Regions from separate parts of the Kribbella sp. NPDC004875 genome, predicted to be linked through region 2. Evidence: riboswitches for the same ligand, from Rfam matches in the RefSeq annotation. Region 2 holds a riboswitch; the other holds the start of a gene.
What was found. A riboswitch is a leader RNA that binds a small molecule or an ion and turns the genes downstream of it on or off. The one in region 2 is predicted to bind FMN.
Positions count from the first base shown of each region.

Region 1: another riboswitch for FMN. It lies ahead of ribB (3,4-dihydroxy-2-butanone-4-phosphate synthase); the one in region 2 lies ahead of ribD (bifunctional diaminohydroxyphosphoribosylaminopyrimidine deaminase/5-amino-6-(5-phosphoribosylamino)uracil reductase RibD).

Region 1 is NZ_JBIALI010000001.1:766,227-774,714, reverse strand. It holds gene ACFYRH_RS03595 (ABC transporter substrate-binding protein) at 1-872, shown strand, start outside; gene ACFYRH_RS03590 (carbohydrate ABC transporter permease) at 877-1,767, shown strand; gene ACFYRH_RS03585 (carbohydrate ABC transporter permease) at 1,851-2,654, shown strand; gene ACFYRH_RS03580 (sugar phosphate isomerase/epimerase family protein) at 2,689-3,684, shown strand; gene ACFYRH_RS03575 (transketolase) at 3,681-4,559, shown strand; gene ACFYRH_RS03570 (transketolase family protein) at 4,678-5,646, shown strand; gene ribB (3,4-dihydroxy-2-butanone-4-phosphate synthase) at 5,630-6,244, opposite strand; FMN riboswitch at 6,330-6,463, opposite strand; gene ACFYRH_RS03560 (DUF4038 domain-containing protein) at 6,511-7,965, shown strand; gene ACFYRH_RS03555 (sugar-binding transcriptional regulator) at 7,999-8,488, shown strand, end outside.
Region 2 is NZ_JBIALI010000005.1:769,291-777,778, forward strand. It holds gene ACFYRH_RS30175 (protein kinase) at 18-1,085, shown strand; FMN riboswitch at 1,175-1,308, shown strand; gene ribD (bifunctional diaminohydroxyphosphoribosylaminopyrimidine deaminase/5-amino-6-(5-phosphoribosylamino)uracil reductase RibD) at 1,447-2,475, shown strand; gene ACFYRH_RS30185 (riboflavin synthase) at 2,476-3,144, shown strand; gene pnuC (nicotinamide riboside transporter PnuC) at 3,141-3,815, shown strand; gene ACFYRH_RS30195 (bifunctional 3,4-dihydroxy-2-butanone-4-phosphate synthase/GTP cyclohydrolase II) at 3,816-5,054, shown strand; gene ribH (6,7-dimethyl-8-ribityllumazine synthase) at 5,054-5,524, shown strand; gene ACFYRH_RS30205 (hypothetical protein) at 5,737-6,696, opposite strand; gene ACFYRH_RS30210 (helix-turn-helix transcriptional regulator) at 6,759-7,724, shown strand; gene ACFYRH_RS30215 (MarR family transcriptional regulator) at 7,715-8,197, opposite strand; gene ACFYRH_RS30220 (NAD(P)-dependent oxidoreductase) at 8,264-8,488, shown strand, end outside.

The DNA of each region.
Region 1 (8,488 bases), on a different contig from region 2:
TCTCCGGTATGACATTCGACAACGTGAAGTCCGGCGTACCGTTCGTGCAGCTCGGGTTGGGGGCCTGGTACAACAAGTCGCTGTTCGCGAAGGCGGGCGTGAGCGCGCCGCCCACGACGTACGCCGAGCTCGAGGCTGTGAACGACAAACTGGTGGCTGTCGGTGTCACGCCGTGTGGGCTCGGAGGTAAGTACGGCTGGGACATCATGCGGCTGTTCGAGTACCTGCTCGAGCACACCGCCGGGCCGGAGCTGCACGACAAGCTGCTGACCGGTGGCGAGAGCTGGGACCGGCCCGAGGTGGTCGAGGCGTTCACGCTGTTCAAGAAGTGGCAGGACAAGAAGTGGCTGCCGCAGGGCGCTCTCGGTCTGGACCCGTCCGATGTCGAGCCGTGGTACGTGCAGGGCAAGACGGCGTACACGATCGCCGGGCAGTGGACCGAGGCCGGCGCGATCCTGTCGGCGAAGAAGAGCCCGTCGGGCTTCGGTAACTTCGAGCTGCCGACCGACAAGACCCCCGCGCGGCACTCGGGCTTCGTCGAGGGGTACATGATCAACGCCAAGACCGGCAACGCCGACAAGGCGGCCGCGCTGATCGACTTCATCGTGCAGCCCGCGAGCCAGAAGGCGATGAACATCACCGCCTCGACCGCGAAGGGCGCCGAGCCGGACCCGAAGTCGCTGCCGTTGTCGGCCGAGTGGTCGCAGAAGTACGGCGGCAACCCGTTCTACACGATCCAGGACCAGGCGTTCCCGAAGAAGCAGGCCGACCAGTACTTCAGCGTGCAGAGCGACCTGCTGCAGGGCAAGGTCGCCCCGGACGCGGCCGCGAAGAAGATGCAGGAGATCATCTCCGCCTGGGCGAAGAGCTGAGCGCATGGCCGGCACAGTCGCAATCAAACGTGGTGGCCGCTGGTCACCCTGGCTCTTCGCGATCCCGGCGCTGGCGGTGTACGTCGCGTTCCTGGTGTACCCGGCGGTGTCGTCACTGTGGTTCAGCCTGACCAACTGGGACGGCCTGAGCGCGACGTACAAGTTCGTCGGGCTGGACAACTACTTCAAGCTGCCCAGCGACCCGGTCGTGGTGACCGCGGTCCGGAACAACCTGATCTGGACCGTCGTCACGATCGCCGTCCCGACCGTGATCGGCCTGCTGCTGGCGATCGCGCTGAACGGAAAGGTGCACGGCAAACCGATCCTCCGCCTGGTCTTCTACACGCCCGCCGTCCTGCCGCTGGTGTCCATCGCGAGTATCTGGGGCTGGCTCTACAACCCGCAGTACGGCGCGATCAACTCGTTCCTGCGGATGATCGGGCTCGATGGGCTGGCGCAGGCATGGCTCGGGCAGGACTCGACCGCGCTGTGGGCCGTGATGGTACCGGCGATCTGGCTGCGGACCGGGTTCCCGATGCTGCTCTACCTGGCCGCCCTCCAGGGCATCCCGCAGGAGCTCTACGAAGCCGCGACCGTGGACGGTGCGACCAAGTGGCAGCAGTTCTGGCACGTGACGATGCCGAGCCTGCGGCCCGCGCACTACATCGTGCTCGCGCTGTCCCTGATCGACTCGTTCAAGGTCTTCGACCTGATCTACGCGATGACGTACGGCGGTCCGGGTACGTCGACGCAGGTGATGGGGACCTGGATGTACTTCAACGTCTTCCAGTACTACCAGGCCGGCTACGGCACCGCGATCGCCGTGGTGATCACGCTGGTGGCCATCGCTGTCGGCATCCCGTACGTCCGCTCCCAGACGCGGGAGGCCTCATGACCCTCACAGCCCAAGCGCCAGTCGAGCTGCCTGTGGAAACCCTCAACTCCACCAGTTCCGGGCCAAAAGGACGTCGAGGCCTGGTGACAACACTCGTGCTGGCAGTCATAGCCCTCTTCTGGATCTCACCACTTGCCCTCCTGGTCATCACCGCGGTACGCCCCCTGTCCGACTTCATCGGCAACGGCCCGCTCTCCTGGCCCGCGGACTTCACCTGGAAGAACTTCTCCGACGCGTGGGACATCGGCAACTTCGCCACGACGTACCGCAACAGTGCCGTGCTGGCGGTCATCAAGGTGCCGCTCGGTGTGCTGGTCTCGGCGATGCTCGGGTTCGCGCTGGCCAAGCTGCGGATGAAGTTCCGCCGGACGGTGATGTTCTCGGTGTTCCTCGGGCTGACCATCCCGATCTACATCACGATCGTCCCGGTCTTCATCATGATGCGCTCGGCCGGTGCGACCGACAGCATCTTCGGGCTGATCGGGCCGTACCTGGCGTTCGGCATCCCGTTCGAGGTGCTGGTGCTGCAGTCGTTCTTCCGGCAGATCCCGGACGAGATCATCGAGGCCGCCAAGGTGGACGGTGCCGGCGACTGGCGGGTGTTCTTCACGATCATCCTGCCGCTGTCGGTGCCCGCCCTGGTCACGGTGGCGATCCTGGACGCGGTCGCGACCTGGAACGAGTTCCTGTTCGCGCTGATCCTGCTGAACTCCGACGCGCACAAGACCATCCCGGTGGGACTGCTGAACTTCCAGGGCCAGTTCGCGAACAACAACACCGGCCTCGCGGCAGGCATCCTGATCGCGGTGGTGCCGATCCTCATTGCCTACACCCTGCTTCAGCGCTGGATCGTCGGCGGGCTGACCGCCGGCTCTCTCAAGGGCTGATCCTCACCGCCCCACACCAAGGAGATAGGAAACCATGACTGACCTACCGGTCTTCGGCGCGGGAATCTGGCACTTCGCGACGTACAAGGACCGCTACGCCACCGACGGGTACGGCGAGCCCGTCGGCCTGCTCGAGCAGATCGACCGCGCCGGCGCGGTCGGCGACCTCTCGGTCGTCGACCTGAACTGGCCGTTCGCCGGGTACGACGGGACGCTCGACGAGGTGAAGGCCGCGCTGCAGCGGAACAACCTGAAGGCGATCGCGATCACACCGGAGATCTACACCCGCGACTTCGTCAAGGGTTCGCTCACCAACCCGGACCCGGCCAAGCGCAAGCAGGCGCTGGAACTGTTGCACCAGGCAACCGAGCTGGCCAAGGACCTGGGCTGCTCGTACGTCAAGCTGTGGCCGGGACAGGACGGCTGGGACTACCCGTTCCAGGTCGACTACCACGACATCTGGAACCTGGCGCTGGACGGACTCAAGGAGCTGGTGTCCGCGCATCCGGACATCAACTTCGTGATCGAGTACAAGCCGCGCGAGCCGCGGGTCAAGATCATCTTCCCGAACGTCGCCCGGACCCTGCTCGGGATCGAGAAGATCGGCCTGCCGAACCTGGGCATCCTGCTCGACTTCGGGCATTCGCTGTACGGCCAGGAGACGCCCGCCGACGCGGCGCAGCTGGCGATCGACTACGGCCGGCTGTTCGCGATCGACGTGAACGACAACCTGCGCGGCTGGGACGACGACATGGTGGTCGGGTCGGTGCACCTGGTCGAGACGTTCGAGTTCTTCCACACGCTGCGGAAGAACAACTGGGAAGGTGTCTGGCAGCTGGACCAGTTCCCGTTCCGCGAGGACAGCGTGCAGGCCGCGAAGCAGGCGATCACCTTCCTGAAGGCGGTGCACCACGCACTCGACGTACTGGACGAGGACGCGCTCGCGGCCGCGCAGGCGTCGCACGACGCCCTCGCCGCGCAGAAGCTGGTGCAGAAGGTGCTTCTGAGTTCGATGGCGGAGATCGTATGACGCTGACGGCCGAGCACGCGACGCTGCCCGTCCTCGGACGGCTGCCGGTGCACAGCAGCCGCGCCGAGCAGGTCGCGCACGTCGCCGAGGCGGCCAAGCAGATTCGGATCCAGGATCTGAAGCTGGTGCACCACGCCGGCGCCGGGCACATCGGTGGTGACTTCTCCGCGATCGACATCCTGGCGACCCTGTACGGCGCGGTGCTCGACATCACGCCGGAGACGGTGAACGACCCCGAGCGGGACCGGTTCATCCTCAGCAAGGGGCATGTTGCCGGAGCGCTGTACACCACGCTGGCCGCCTTCGGGTTCCTGCCGGTCGAGGAGCTCGCCACGTTCCTCAAACCGCTGTCCGCGCTGAACGGGCACCCGAACCGCAACAAGGTCGCGGGCGTCGAGGCGAACACCGGTCCGCTCGGTCACGGGCTGCCGGTCGCGGTCGGGCACGCTCTGTCCGCCAAGCTCGACGTCTCGCTGCGCCGTACCTATGTGCTCGTCGGGGACGGTGAGCTGCAGGAGGGTTCGAACTGGGAGGCGATGATGGCGGCCTCGCAGTACCAGCTGGACCGGCTGACGGTGATCGTCGACCGGAACCGGCTGCAGCAGGGCGCGACCACCAAGGAGACCAACGATCTCGACCCGCTGCCGGAGAAGGCGGCCGCGTTCGGGTTCGCGGTCGTCGAGGTGAACGGTCACGACCACGGCGAACTGCTCGACGTGCTGTCGGCCGTACCGTTCCGGCCCGGCAAGCCGACGTTCGTGATCGCGCACACGCACAAGGGCCACCCGATCTCGTTCATGAGCAACAACGTCGCGTGGCACCACCGGGTGCCGGACGCGTCCGAGTACCAGCAAGCCCTGAAGGAGCTGGCATGACAGTGCTCTTGGCCGGGCCTTCGGCGCCGGCGTGGTCATGGGGCTGTGACTCCCGGCCTTCCCTCGTCACTCCAGTCGCTTCGCTCCCTCCGTTCCTCAGTCCAGGCCGGGAGGCCCCATGACCCTCGTGCACACTCCGTCAATCGCCGACCAGCCGCGGTACGACTGCCGGGACGCGTACGTCGAGACGCTGGCCGAGCTCGCGGAGGCCGATCACCGGATCGTTGGTGTAGTCAACGACTCGGTCGGGTCGAGCAAGTTGAACAGCTTCCGGAAGGCGTTCCCGGACCGGCTGATCAACGTCGGGATCGCCGAGCAGGACATGGTCGGCGTCGCGTCCGGGCTGGCCAACGGCGGCCGGATCCCGTTCGTGTCGGCGGCGTCCTGCTTCCTCACCGGCCGGGCGCTCGAGCAGATCAAGGCCGACGTCGCGTACTCGAACACCAACGTGAAGCTCTGCGGCATGAGCCCGGGTGTCGCGTACGGCGAACTCGGGCCGACGCACCACTCGATCGAGGACATCGCCTGGCTGCGGGCGATCGCGGGAATCCGGATCATCGTGCCGGCCGACCCGATCGAGACCGCGGCGGCGCTGCGCTGGGCGGCCGCGACGGACGGACCGGTGTTCATCCGGGTCAGCCGGATGAGCGTGCCGAAGGTCTACTCCGACGACTACGAGTTCCACCTCGGCAAGGCGATCACGGTCCGCGAGGGCGCCGACGTGACCGTGATCAGCAACGGGACGGTCCTGTGGCGCGCCCTCGCCGCCGCCGAACGGCTCGCCGCGGAAGGGATCTCGGCGCGCGTGCTGTCGATGCCGACGGTGCAGCCGCTCGACACCGACGCCGTGGTCGCGGCCGCGCGGGAGACCGCCGGCATCGTGACCGCGGAGGAGGCGGTGCGCGGCGGCGGTCTCGGCGGTGCGGTCGCCGAGACCGTCGTACAGCACCATCCGGCCCGGGTGTCGATCCTCGGTATTCCCGAGTTCGCGCCCACGGGGTCGGCCGGATACCTGCTGGACCGCTACGGACTGTCCCCCGAGGGCATCGCCGACGCTGCCCGCGAGCTCGTCAGCTCAGGTAGCTGACGAGGTCCGCGATCGAGATCATCGCGAAGCCATGAGCGTCGGCGAACGTGCGCAGGTCCGCACCGGTCATCAGCGTGCCGTCGTCGTTCATCAGCTCGCCGATCACGCCGACCGGCGGCAGTCCGGCCAGCCGGACGAGTTCGACAGTGGCCTCGGTGTGACCGGGCCGCTGCCGGACTCCACCGTCGACGGCGCGCAGCGGCAGGATGTGACCGGGCCGGATCAGGTCCGTGGGCCGGGCCGAGGGATCGGCCAGCACCCGGACGGTCCGCGCCCGGTCCGCGGCGGAGATGCCGGTCCCGACGCCGGTCGCCGCGTCCACCGAGACGGTGTACGCCGTCCGCAGGCTGTCCTGGTTGTCGGGGACCATCAGCGGCAGCCGCAGCTGGTCCAGGACCTCCGGTGCGGCCGGCGCGCAGACGTACCCGCTGGTGTGGCGGACGAGCAGGGCCATCAGTTCGGGGGTGGCGAGGCTCGCGGCGAAGGTCAGGTCGCCTTCGTTCTCGCGGTCCTCGTCGTCGACGACCACGACGGGACGTCCGGTCGCGATCTCGGCGACGGCGCGTCGGATGGTGTCCAGGCTGGTGATGGTGTTCACGATCGTTGTCCTCTCGGCTGTGAAATCACCAGCACTCCGGGGCAACGACAAACCTCACGCGCCTGTTTCCAGGGGCGTGCGGTTGCCACGTGCGTCTTCCCATCCGGACTTTCACCGTCGGTCCTGGAGTTCCACCAGGTCAACCGCTTCTTCTTGCGAAGTCACGGGTCGCGGACTGTCACCGCCGGCTCGGAATTTCACCGACCCCAGAGCACGTGTGTTCTTCTCCATCTCAGCTTAACGGCAACCAGCGACCCGGGAGTGTCATGTCCATCTCATCCGTCTGGCGGGAGATCGAGCTGTCCGCGACGACCGACTGGGTCGAGTTCACCCACGAGAGCGGTCTCGTGCTGCGGCGCCCGACGTTCGCCGATGGTGGCGAGGACTCGAAGGTCCGCTTCGCCGCGCCACTACCCGGCCGGTGGACCTGGCCGGGTGGTGAGCTGCAGGTCGCGGACGGTCCGGCTGACGAATCCAACCCCTTCTACCGGCACGGGTTCTGGCGGATGTCACCCGGCCGCCGCAGCCTGGTGCACGCGGACGGCACACCCGCGGTGCTGGTGGCCGACACCGCCTGGGCGCTGCCGTGGCGTGCCACGCCCGACCAGGTGCGTGAGTACGCCGCCGACCGTCAGGCCAAGGGCTTCAACGCGGTCCTGCTGATGTCGGTGCAGCCCGACATGCGCGCCGTCGGTCCCCGCGACCGGACGCAGGACGAGGGCTTCGGCGTGGCCTTCGAGGACCTGCCGGACGGCCACCTCAACCAGATGAACATCGAGTACTTCCGGTACCTCGACGTACTGCTCCGGATCCTCGTCGACCACGGCATCGTCCCGGTTCTCCAGCCGGTCTTCCACGGCTTCGGCTGGAAGGGCCTGGACGTGGCCGGCACGGTTGTCCCTCCCGACGAGTACGCCGCCTACTGCCGCTACCTCGTCGCGCGGTACGGCGCTCAGCCCGCGATCTACCTGGTCGGAGCCGACGGCACGGGCACCGAGCCACAGATCGCAGCGGGTGGAGCGGAGGTCCAGGCGGCGGACTGCTACGAGCAGCCGACGGGCATCCACTACCGGCCGCACATCCGGCCGGCGGCTCACCAGGACGCGGACTGGCTCGACTTCCAGTGGTGCCAGACCGGGCACACCGGCGAGCACGTGCCCGAGCGGGTCGCGGACATGTGGCGCAACCAGCCCGTGAAGGCGGTCGCGAACGGCGAACCGACGTACGAGCACACCGGCCGGACCGGGGTGGCGGAGGGCTGGTGGCAGGGGCACGAGGCGTGGAGCAACCTGTGCGCGGGCGGGACGATGGGGGTCGTCTACGGCGCGGGCAGTCTGTGGCAGTGGCGCCTGCACGCGGATGAGCCGGGGCACTCGGAGTTCTTCCTCGCGCCGGGCGCGGGCTGGCGCGAGGCGGTCGGCTTCGAGGGATCCACGTACGTCGGACTGCTCGGGAAGATCCTCGCCGGTCTGCCGACCACCGACATGGTTCCGGACTGGACCCGGGTGATCTCCGGCCGCGCGCTGCGCGGGGCGAACGGGATGCTGATCGTGTACCGCGACACCGGCGGGCCGGTGATGGTCTTCGACGACAGCGTCCCGCTGAGCTACACGATCGTCGACCCGCGGAACGGCTCGGTGGTCGCGAGCGGCGTACGGGACACGCCGGGCAGTCCGCTGCCTGACGCGGGTGGCGCGCCGCGGGTCTACATCTGCCTATAGTCCAGTCTGATCGTTCTCGTGAAGGGGGAGCCGGTGAACAGCAACCGCGCGGTGCGCCAGCCCGGGCTGGACGAGCTGCGGCTGCTCGCGAAGGTGGCCCGGATGTACCACGAGAAGGGTATCCGGCAGCCGCAGATCGCCGCCGAGCTGAACCTGTCCCAGGCCCGGGTCTCCCGGATGCTCAAGCAGGCCGTCGAGGTCGGCATCGTGCACACCGTGGTGACCATGCCGAGCGGTGTGCACAGCGATCTCGAGGACGAACTGCAGGGCAAGTACGGGTTGCGCGACGCGGTGGTCGTCGACACCGCCGGGATCGGTGACGAGGTGCTGCCGGCGCTCGGTTCGGGCGCGGCGGCGTACCTGGACATGACGCTCACCGGCGGGCACGTGATCGGGATCTCGTCCTGGAGCGAGACGCTGATCAGCGCCGTCGACCGGATGCCGCGCAAGAGCGTGCCGGTGGTCGACAAGGTGGTCCAGATCGTCGGCGGTCTGGGTGACGCCGCGGTGCAGATGCAGGCCA
Region 2 (8,488 bases):
ACGGTAGTTTCTGCGGGGTGGAGGCATTCGCGGGGCGGTATCAGCTGATCGATCTGATCGCGACCGGCGGTATGGGATCGGTCTGGCGGGCGTGGGACCGGCGGCGGACGGGGTACGTGGCGGCCAAGGTGCTCGGGCAGCACGACGCAGCGACGTTGCTGCGGTTCGTGCGGGAGCAGTCGCTGCGCATCGAGCACCCGCACGTGGTGGCACCGCACGGGTGGGCCGCGGACGACGACAAGGTCGTGTTCGCGATGGATCTGGTGCGCGGTGGATCGGTCGCGACGCTGCTCGGAGATCACGGGCCGCTGCCGTCGTCGTACGTCGCGGTCCTCCTCGATCAGCTGCTGCACGGGTTGTCCGCGGTTCATGCCGCCGGCGTCGTCCACCGCGATGTGAAGCCCGCCAACCTGCTGCTCGACGTGACGGGCCGGGGGTGGCCGCACCTCCGGCTGTCCGACTTCGGCATCGCGGCGGTGCTGGACGAACCGCGGATGACCAGGCACAGCACGGTTCTCGGTACGCCGGGATATCTCGCGCCCGAGCAGCTCGCCGGAGCGGACCCAGACCCGCGTCAGGACCTGTACGCCGTCGGCGCTGTCGCCGTCGAGCTGCTGACCGGTGAACGGCCGGGCGCGGACGGCACCCGGCCGGCGGTCGAGGGACCGCTCGGCGAATTCGTCCGCCGGACGACCTCGACCGATCCGTCGGGTCGGCCCGACTCCGCGAGCGCGGCCGGGCGCCTGCTCGCGGCCAGCGGTGCGCTCCCGGCCGCCGGTACGACGCCGTGGGCCGACGACCCCGACGCACCCGAGGTCTTCGATCAGCTGCCCCCGCTCCCGCCCGGCCGGCCCGCAACAGAGACGGTTGCTCCGCCGGCACCGCGGGCCGCAACGGAGGTGGTTGCTCCGCCGGCGCCGCGGGCCGCAATGGAGGTGGTTGCTCCGCGTGCACCGCGGGCTGCGACCGAAGTGGTCGCTGCGCCGGCCGTCCGGGGGCGGCGGGCGTTGGTCGTCGTCGCGGCCACGTGTTTCGCCGGTGCGGCCGGCCTGCTCGGTACTGCCGGTTGGCTCCTGCTCCGCTGAGGCAGAGGCCCGCCGGTCCGACCACGATGTGACCTGGGTCGTGGTGGGGGTTGTGGGAGAGGGCATACTTGAAGCACGAGTGAACCCACTCGCGTGCTCCGGGGTCGGTGTAATTCCGAGCCGGCGGTGACAGTCCGCGACCCGGTCGCTGCAGTTCGGCGATCGGCTGACCTGGTGGAATTCCAGGACCGACGGTGAAAGTCCGGATGGGAGGCGCACGCGGTCGGCGGGTGTGCTCTGACGTCCGGTCGGGCGGTGCGCGCGTCACGCGGCGTACGGCGAGACTCGGGTGGCGGAGCGTGGTCGCCGGTCGTCACGAGACCCCGGTAGTGCGTCCGTGACGACGAGGGACCAGTGAGCAGTGAGCAACGCGTCGCCGATTGATGTCGCCTGGATGCGGCGTGCTGTCGAGTTGGCCGCGAAAGGTACCGGCAGCACCCACCCGAACCCGGTGGTCGGTTGTGTGATCACCGGCCGCGACGGGCATCCGGTCGGCGAGGGCTTCCACGCCGTTGCCGGCGGCCCGCATGCGGAGGTGGAGGCGCTGCGGATGGCCGGAGCGCGCGCCCGCGGCGGTACGGCGTACGTGACGCTGGAGCCGTGTAACCACACCGGCCGGACCGGTCCGTGTGCGGATGCCTTGATCGAGGCGGGGATCGCGCGGGTGGTGTACGCCGTACCCGATCCGAACCGGACCGCGGCGGGTGGTGCCGAGAAGCTGCGGAACAAGAACATCGAGGTCGTCGAGGGTGTCCTGCGGGACGAGGCCGAAGCGGTCAACCACGTGTGGCTGCACAGCGTCCGGGCCGGCCGGCCGTTCGTCACCTGGAAGTTCGCGACCACGCTCGACGGGCGGTCCGCGGCGCCGGACGGGACGAGCAAGTGGATCACCGGGCCGATCGCGCGCGCCGACGTACACCGGCACCGGGCCGAGTGCGACGCGATCGCCGTCGGCACCCAGACCGTGCTCGACGACGACCCCGAGCTGACGGTCCGCGACGAGGACGACGTACCCGCGGCCCGGCAGCCGTTGCGGGTCGTCGTCGGCGACCGGGAGATCCCCGAGACGGCGCGGGTCCGCAACAACCGCGCGCAGACGTTGTTGCTGCCGACCCACGATCCGGCCGAGGTGCTCCGGCAGCTCGACGACCGGCACATCCGGCACCTGTGGCTCGAAGGTGGTCCGACGCTGGCCGCCGCGTTCGTGCGCGCCGGTCTGGTCGACCAGATCGTCGCGTACGTCGCTCCGGCGGTGCTCGGCTCCGGGTTCGCCGCGGTCGGCGACCTGGGCGCGGAATCGATCGACCACCTGCGGCGGTTCAAGCTAGCGGACGTCACCCGGTTGGGCGACGACGTCCGGTTGACCTTGGTTCCTCTGGGAGGAAAGTAGATGTTCACCGGCATCATCGAAGAACTCGGCACCGTCGAGTCCCTGGACCTGCTGGACGGCGACGCCGCGAGGCTCACCATTCGTGGGCCGAAGGTGACCGCGGACGCCGGCCACGGCGACTCGATCGCGGTCAACGGCTGCTGCCTGACAGTGGTCGAGTACGGCGACGGGCTGTTCACCGCCGACGTGATGCGCGAGACGCTCAAGCGGACCAGCCTGGGCACCCTCGACAAGGGCTCGACCGTCAACCTCGAGCGCGCGGTCACCGCGCACGCGCGGCTCGGCGGGCACATCGTGCAGGGCCATGTCGACGGCACCGGCACGATCGCGAGCCGGACGCCGGGGGAGCACTGGGAGGACGTCCGGATCGCGACGACGCCGGACCTGCTCAAGTACGTCGCCGAGAAGGGCTCGATCGCCATCGACGGCGTGTCGCTGACCGTGACCGACGTCGACGACGCGTCCGGGACGTTCGGGGTCAGCCTGATCCCGACCACGCTGGAGCTGACCGTGCTCGGGCGGAACGCGGTCGGTGACACCGTCAACCTCGAGGTCGACGTGATCGCGAAGTACGTCGAACGACTGCTTGCCGCAGGCAACGTGCCGGGCAACGGAGGCACCGGCGCAGACAACGGAGGCAACGTGCGGGACAACGGAGGCGACCGATGAACCCGATCGACTGGCTGCTCACCTCGCAGGTGACGATCGCCGGATCACCGGTGCTGGTCCGGGAGATCGTCGGCAACGTGTTCGGCCTGGCCAGCGCCCTGTTCGGCATGCGCCGGCTGGTGTCCGCGTGGCCGGTCGGCATCGTCGGCAACGTCTTGCTGTTCACGGTCTTCGTCGGCGGGATCTTCGACACCCCGCAGGACAAGGACCTGTGGGGCCAGGCCGGGCGGCAGGTGTTCTTCGCGATCGTCAGCCTGTACGGCTGGTACCGGTGGTACCAGACCCGCCACGGCGGCGCGGCCAAGGCCGTCCAGCCGCGGTGGGCGACCGCCCGCGAACGGCTGGAGCTCGCCGGCATCGCGGTCGTGATCTACGCGATCGCGTACTTCGTCCTGCGCGAACTCGGCTCCTGGGGTCCGCAATGGGACGCGTGGATCCTGACCGGGTCGATCCTGGCGACCTACGGGATGGCGCGCGGCTTCGTCGAGTTCTGGCTGATCTGGATCGCCGTCGACGTGGTCGGCGTACCCCTGCTGGTGCAGGCGAAGTTCTACCCGTCGGCGACGATGTACGTCGTGTACGGGCTGTTCTGTGTCCTCGGATTCGCCTCGTGGTGGAAGATCCAGAACCGCGAGCGGGTCCAGACTCCCGAACCGGTGGTGGTGGGTTAGATGGGTGACGTGCTGAAGCTCGACACGATCGAGCACGCGATCGACGAGATCCGCGCCGGGCGGCCGGTGATCGTGGTCGACGACGAGGACCGCGAGAACGAGGGCGACCTGATCTTCGCGGCGTCCAAGGCGACTCCGGAGCTGCTGGCGTTCCTGATCCGGTACAGCTCGGGTGTGGTGTGCGTGCCGATGGAGGGCGCGGAGCTGGACCGGCTCGGCATCCCGCTGATGACGCCGCACAACCGGGAGCGGATGCGGACGGCGTACACGATCTCGGTGGATGCGCGGGACGGGATCAGCACCGGGATCTCGGCGGCCGACCGGGCGCGGACGATCCGGGTACTGGCCGACTCGGCCTCGGAGCCGTACGACCTGGTGCAGCCGGGGCACGTGTTCCCGCTGCGCGGCCGCGAAGGCGGCGTACTGGTACGTCCCGGGCACACCGAGGCGTCGATCGACCTCGCGCGGATGGCCGGGCTGACTCCGGCCGCGGTGATCTCGGAGATGGTGAACGACGACGGGACCATGAAGCGCGGTCTCGAGCTGCGGGCGTTCGCCGACGAGCACGGGCTGGTGCTGGTGTCGATCGACGACCTGATCAGGTACCGGCGGCGGACCGAGTCGCAGATCCAGCGCGTCGCGACGACGACACTGCCGACGCGGTACGGCGACTTCGTGGCGCACGGGTACCGCAACACGGTGGACGGGTCGGAGCAGCTCGCGCTGGTGCGCGGTGAGATCGGGAACGGACCGACGCTCGTGCGGCTGCACTCCGAGTGCCTGACCGGGGACGTGTTCGGTTCGCTGCGGTGTGACTGCGGACCGCAGCTCGACGAGGCGATGCGGCAGGTCGCGGCCGAGGGCGGCGTGGTGGTGTACCTGCGCGGTCATGAGGGTCGCGGGATCGGACTGCTGCACAAGCTGCAGGCGTACGAGCTGCAGGACGCCGGGCGGGACACGGTCGACGCGAACCTCGATCTCGGGTTGCCGGCGGATGCCCGCGACTACGGGACCGGTGCGCAGATCCTGGCCGACCTGGGCGTCAAGGAGGCCCGGCTGCTGACCAACAACCCCGACAAGCTGGCGGGGGTGCAGGGCTACGGCATCGAGGTCATCGAGCGGCGTGGGATCTCGATCGACCCGACCGAGCACAACTTGCGGTACCTGCGCACCAAGCGCGACCGAATGGGTCACCACCTGCCTGGTGGCCTGCTGACCGAAGAGAACGGAGCCGGCTGATGTCGGGCAGTGGAGCACCCACCGTCGAGGTCCCGCAGGTCGAGGGCGCCCGGGTCGCGATCGTCGCGGCGCAGTGGCACCCGAAGGTCACGGACGGGCTGCTCGCCGGCGCCGTACGGGCGTGCAAGGACTCCGGCGCCGAGTACACGGTCATCCGCGTGCCCGGCTCGTTCGAGCTCCCCGTCGCTTCGTTGCATGCGGCGAAGGCGGGGTACGACGCAGTTGTCGCGCTGGGCGTGGTGATCCGCGGCGACACCCCACACTTCGAGTACGTCTGCCAGGCAGCCACCGAGGGCCTCATGCAGGTCGGCGTCACCACCGGCGTCCCCGTCGGCTTCGGCGTCCTCACCTGCGACAACGACCCCCAGGCCCTGGACCGCGCCGGCCTCCCCGACAGCCGCGAAGACAAGGGCTACGAAGCCACCCAGGCCGCCCTCTCCACGCTGTCAGCCGTCCGCCAGTTGACGTAGCAGCCCCCACCTGTCGCAACACCGCCGCGCCCGCCGAGTGCCGGCCGCCACCCGAGCCGCCTCCCGGCCGCCCGAGGCGGCGGCTTGGCAGTCGCCTGGGTACTTCGGATACGCCCTGACGACTGTGGACAGGCAATTGCTTGTGCGAAGTCCTCGTCGGGTATCCGAGGTTCTCTGCGGACCGTCACGCAGCGGGCGGGGGTGGGTGTGGGTTACTGCTGGCGGGTGTGGGTCATTTGCCAGTTGTCGGTCCAGGTTTGGCCGTGGTTGGTGGAGAAGGATTGGGTCCAGGCTGCCTCGTTCGCGCCTCGGGTCCAGAGGAAGCGGACGTCGATGGGGTGGCCGTCCCATTCGTCGGGGCCTTCGAAGGTGCCGGTGTCTCCGTCGAAGGAGCCGATGACGGGGGTTTCCAGGTGGCCGCGTTGGCTGTTGATCCAGTGGATGGACCAGGTTTTCGACTCGGGGTCGTAGAGGCGGAAGGTCGCGCCGCGGAAGCCCTCGGTCGGGTACCAGCCCTCGTCGACGCTGATCGCGCCGTCGAAGTACGTGGTCGCCTCGAGTTCCGCGTCGAACTCGTGCCACTCGAACGGCTCCCCGAGGACAGGGCGCCGACGGCGGTTGTGGAACGACCACCGTCCGACGAGGAAGTCGAAGTCGTCCGTCATCTTGGGAACGTCCAACGCCGGCGGGGGAGTGGAGCGGCGGGTGAAGTCCATGATCCAGTTGGTCTCCCACGTCGCGCCGCCGTCGTTCGAGTACGCCTGCTCCCAGTGCGCCGTCGTGTCGGTGATGTCCGACCACTCGTAGCTGCACAGGATCGGCTCCCCGTCCAGCGAGTCCTCACCGACCAGGCGGCACCGGGAGCCGTCAGCGGACCAGCCGCCGCGCACCGGCGGGTACAGCGTCATCGTGGTGCTGTTGACCCACCAGATGCTCCACTGCCGGGATTCCGGGTCGAACACCCGCAGCGAGAGCCCGTACGCGCCTTTCGTCGGGAAGCGCATCTCGTCGATGCTGATCTGACCGTCGAAGTACGTGTGCGCCGTCGTGGTGCCGTCGTACTCGAGCCACTCGTCGCAGTCGGCGAAGGCCTTCTTCAGGGTGCGGTGCCGGACGTCGAAGTACCCGTTCAGGAAGTCGAAGTCGCCGGTCACCTTGCTCCAAGTCGTCATACCGCTCAGCGTGCGAGCAAAACCTGACAGATCATGGCAGCGATCAGAGCTAACCTCGGAGTATGCGTTCGAGCCGCCTGTTGTCGATCCTGCTGTTGCTGCAGACGCGCCGGCAGTTGACCGCGCGTGAGCTCGCCGACGAGCTCGAGGTATCGCTGCGCACGATCTACCGCGACGTCGAGGCGCTCGCCGCGGCCGGGGTCCCGGTGTACGCCGACCAGGGCCGCGCCGGCGGGTACCGGCTGGTCGAGGGGTACCGCACCCGCCTGACCGGACTCACCGAACAGGAAGCAGCCGCCCTGTTCCTCGTCGGAATGCCTGGAGCAGCGGCAGCGCTCGGCCTCACCGCCGAGACGAGCGCGGCCGAGCTCAAGCTGCTCGCCGCCCTCGCGCCGGACCAACGCGACCGCGCCGGCCGGCTGAAGAACCGTTTCCACCTCGACCTGCCCGCCTGGTACCAGGACGCCGAGGGCTCACCACACCTCTCCGCCGTCGCCGACGCCGTCCTGCACGACCGCCGCGTCAAGGTGCGGTACCGCCGCTGGGAGGAACCCCGCGAGGTCGACCGCACCCTCGAGCCGTACGGTCTCGTCCTCAAGAACGGCAGCTGGTACGTCGTCGCCGCCACGCCCGGCGGACTGCGCACGTACCGGGTGTCCAACATCCTCGAACTGACGCCGACCGACGACGTGTTCGAACGCGACGAGGACTTCGGTCTCGCGCGGTTCTGGCAGGACCACCTCGCGGGTTTCGACCGGGTCCGCTTCACCGGCGAGGCCGTCGTCCGCGTCTCGGCGGCCTTGGCCGCGAAGACGTACGACATCTCGTTCCCGGCCCTCGTCAAGGCGGTCGCCGCGGCGGAGCCGGAGCCGGACGGGACTGTCGTGGTGACGATCCCGATCGAGTCGGTCGCGAACGCGGCGGCCGCACTGAGTCGCTTCGGCGCGGCAGTCGAAGTGCTGGAACCGCAGGAGTTGCGCGCCGAGCTGAAGGATCTCGGCCGAAACCTGCTCGAGCTCTATTCCTGACCCAGTTCGTCGTTGGCGCGTTCGCCGGCCGCCGTGCTGCGGCGGAGGAAGTCGGCGATCAGCGCGAGCTCGTCCTCGCTGTACCCGTCGAGTACGTCGTCCATCGCGCCGATCATCGGCTGGTACAGCCGGAACACCTCCATCCCGCGGTCGGGCAGCACCCGGATCGTCACGCTGCGGCGGTCGGCCCGCGCACGGTCCCGCGCGATCCACCCCCCGCGTTCGAGTCTGTCGAGGATTCCGGTCAGCGTGGCCGGGTGCAGGCCGGCTTGGCGGGCGAGAGCGCTCGGGGTGAGCGGGCCGCTGCGGGCCAGGACGTCGAGACAGTCGAGGTCGACGTCCTTGAGCGCCAGCTTGCCGCCGATCTGGTGATTCAGCAGGGCGAGCTGGATCCGCAGGTCGCGGAGCGCGCCTTTGATGTCGTTGCCGGTCCGGCGACGGTGGCGTGCGTCACCTGATTGTGTCTGTTCCATATATTATGATTCCCGTACTATATGAGTTGCAGATCAGATTCACGGTAGCGCAAGGAGGCGTTCGGGATGTGGATCACGGTGTTCGGTGCGACGGGCGGGATCGGCGGCCACGTCGTACGGCAGGCACTCGATGCCGGTCACAAGGTGACCGCGGTGGTGCGGAAGTCGTCGGAGTTCGAGTTGGAGCACCCGTCGCTGGAGGTGGTTCGGGTGGCCGGTCTGGACGCCGCCGAGCCGCTGCGCGAGGCGGTCGACGGAAGTGCGGCGGTGATCTCGGGCGTGGGGGCACGC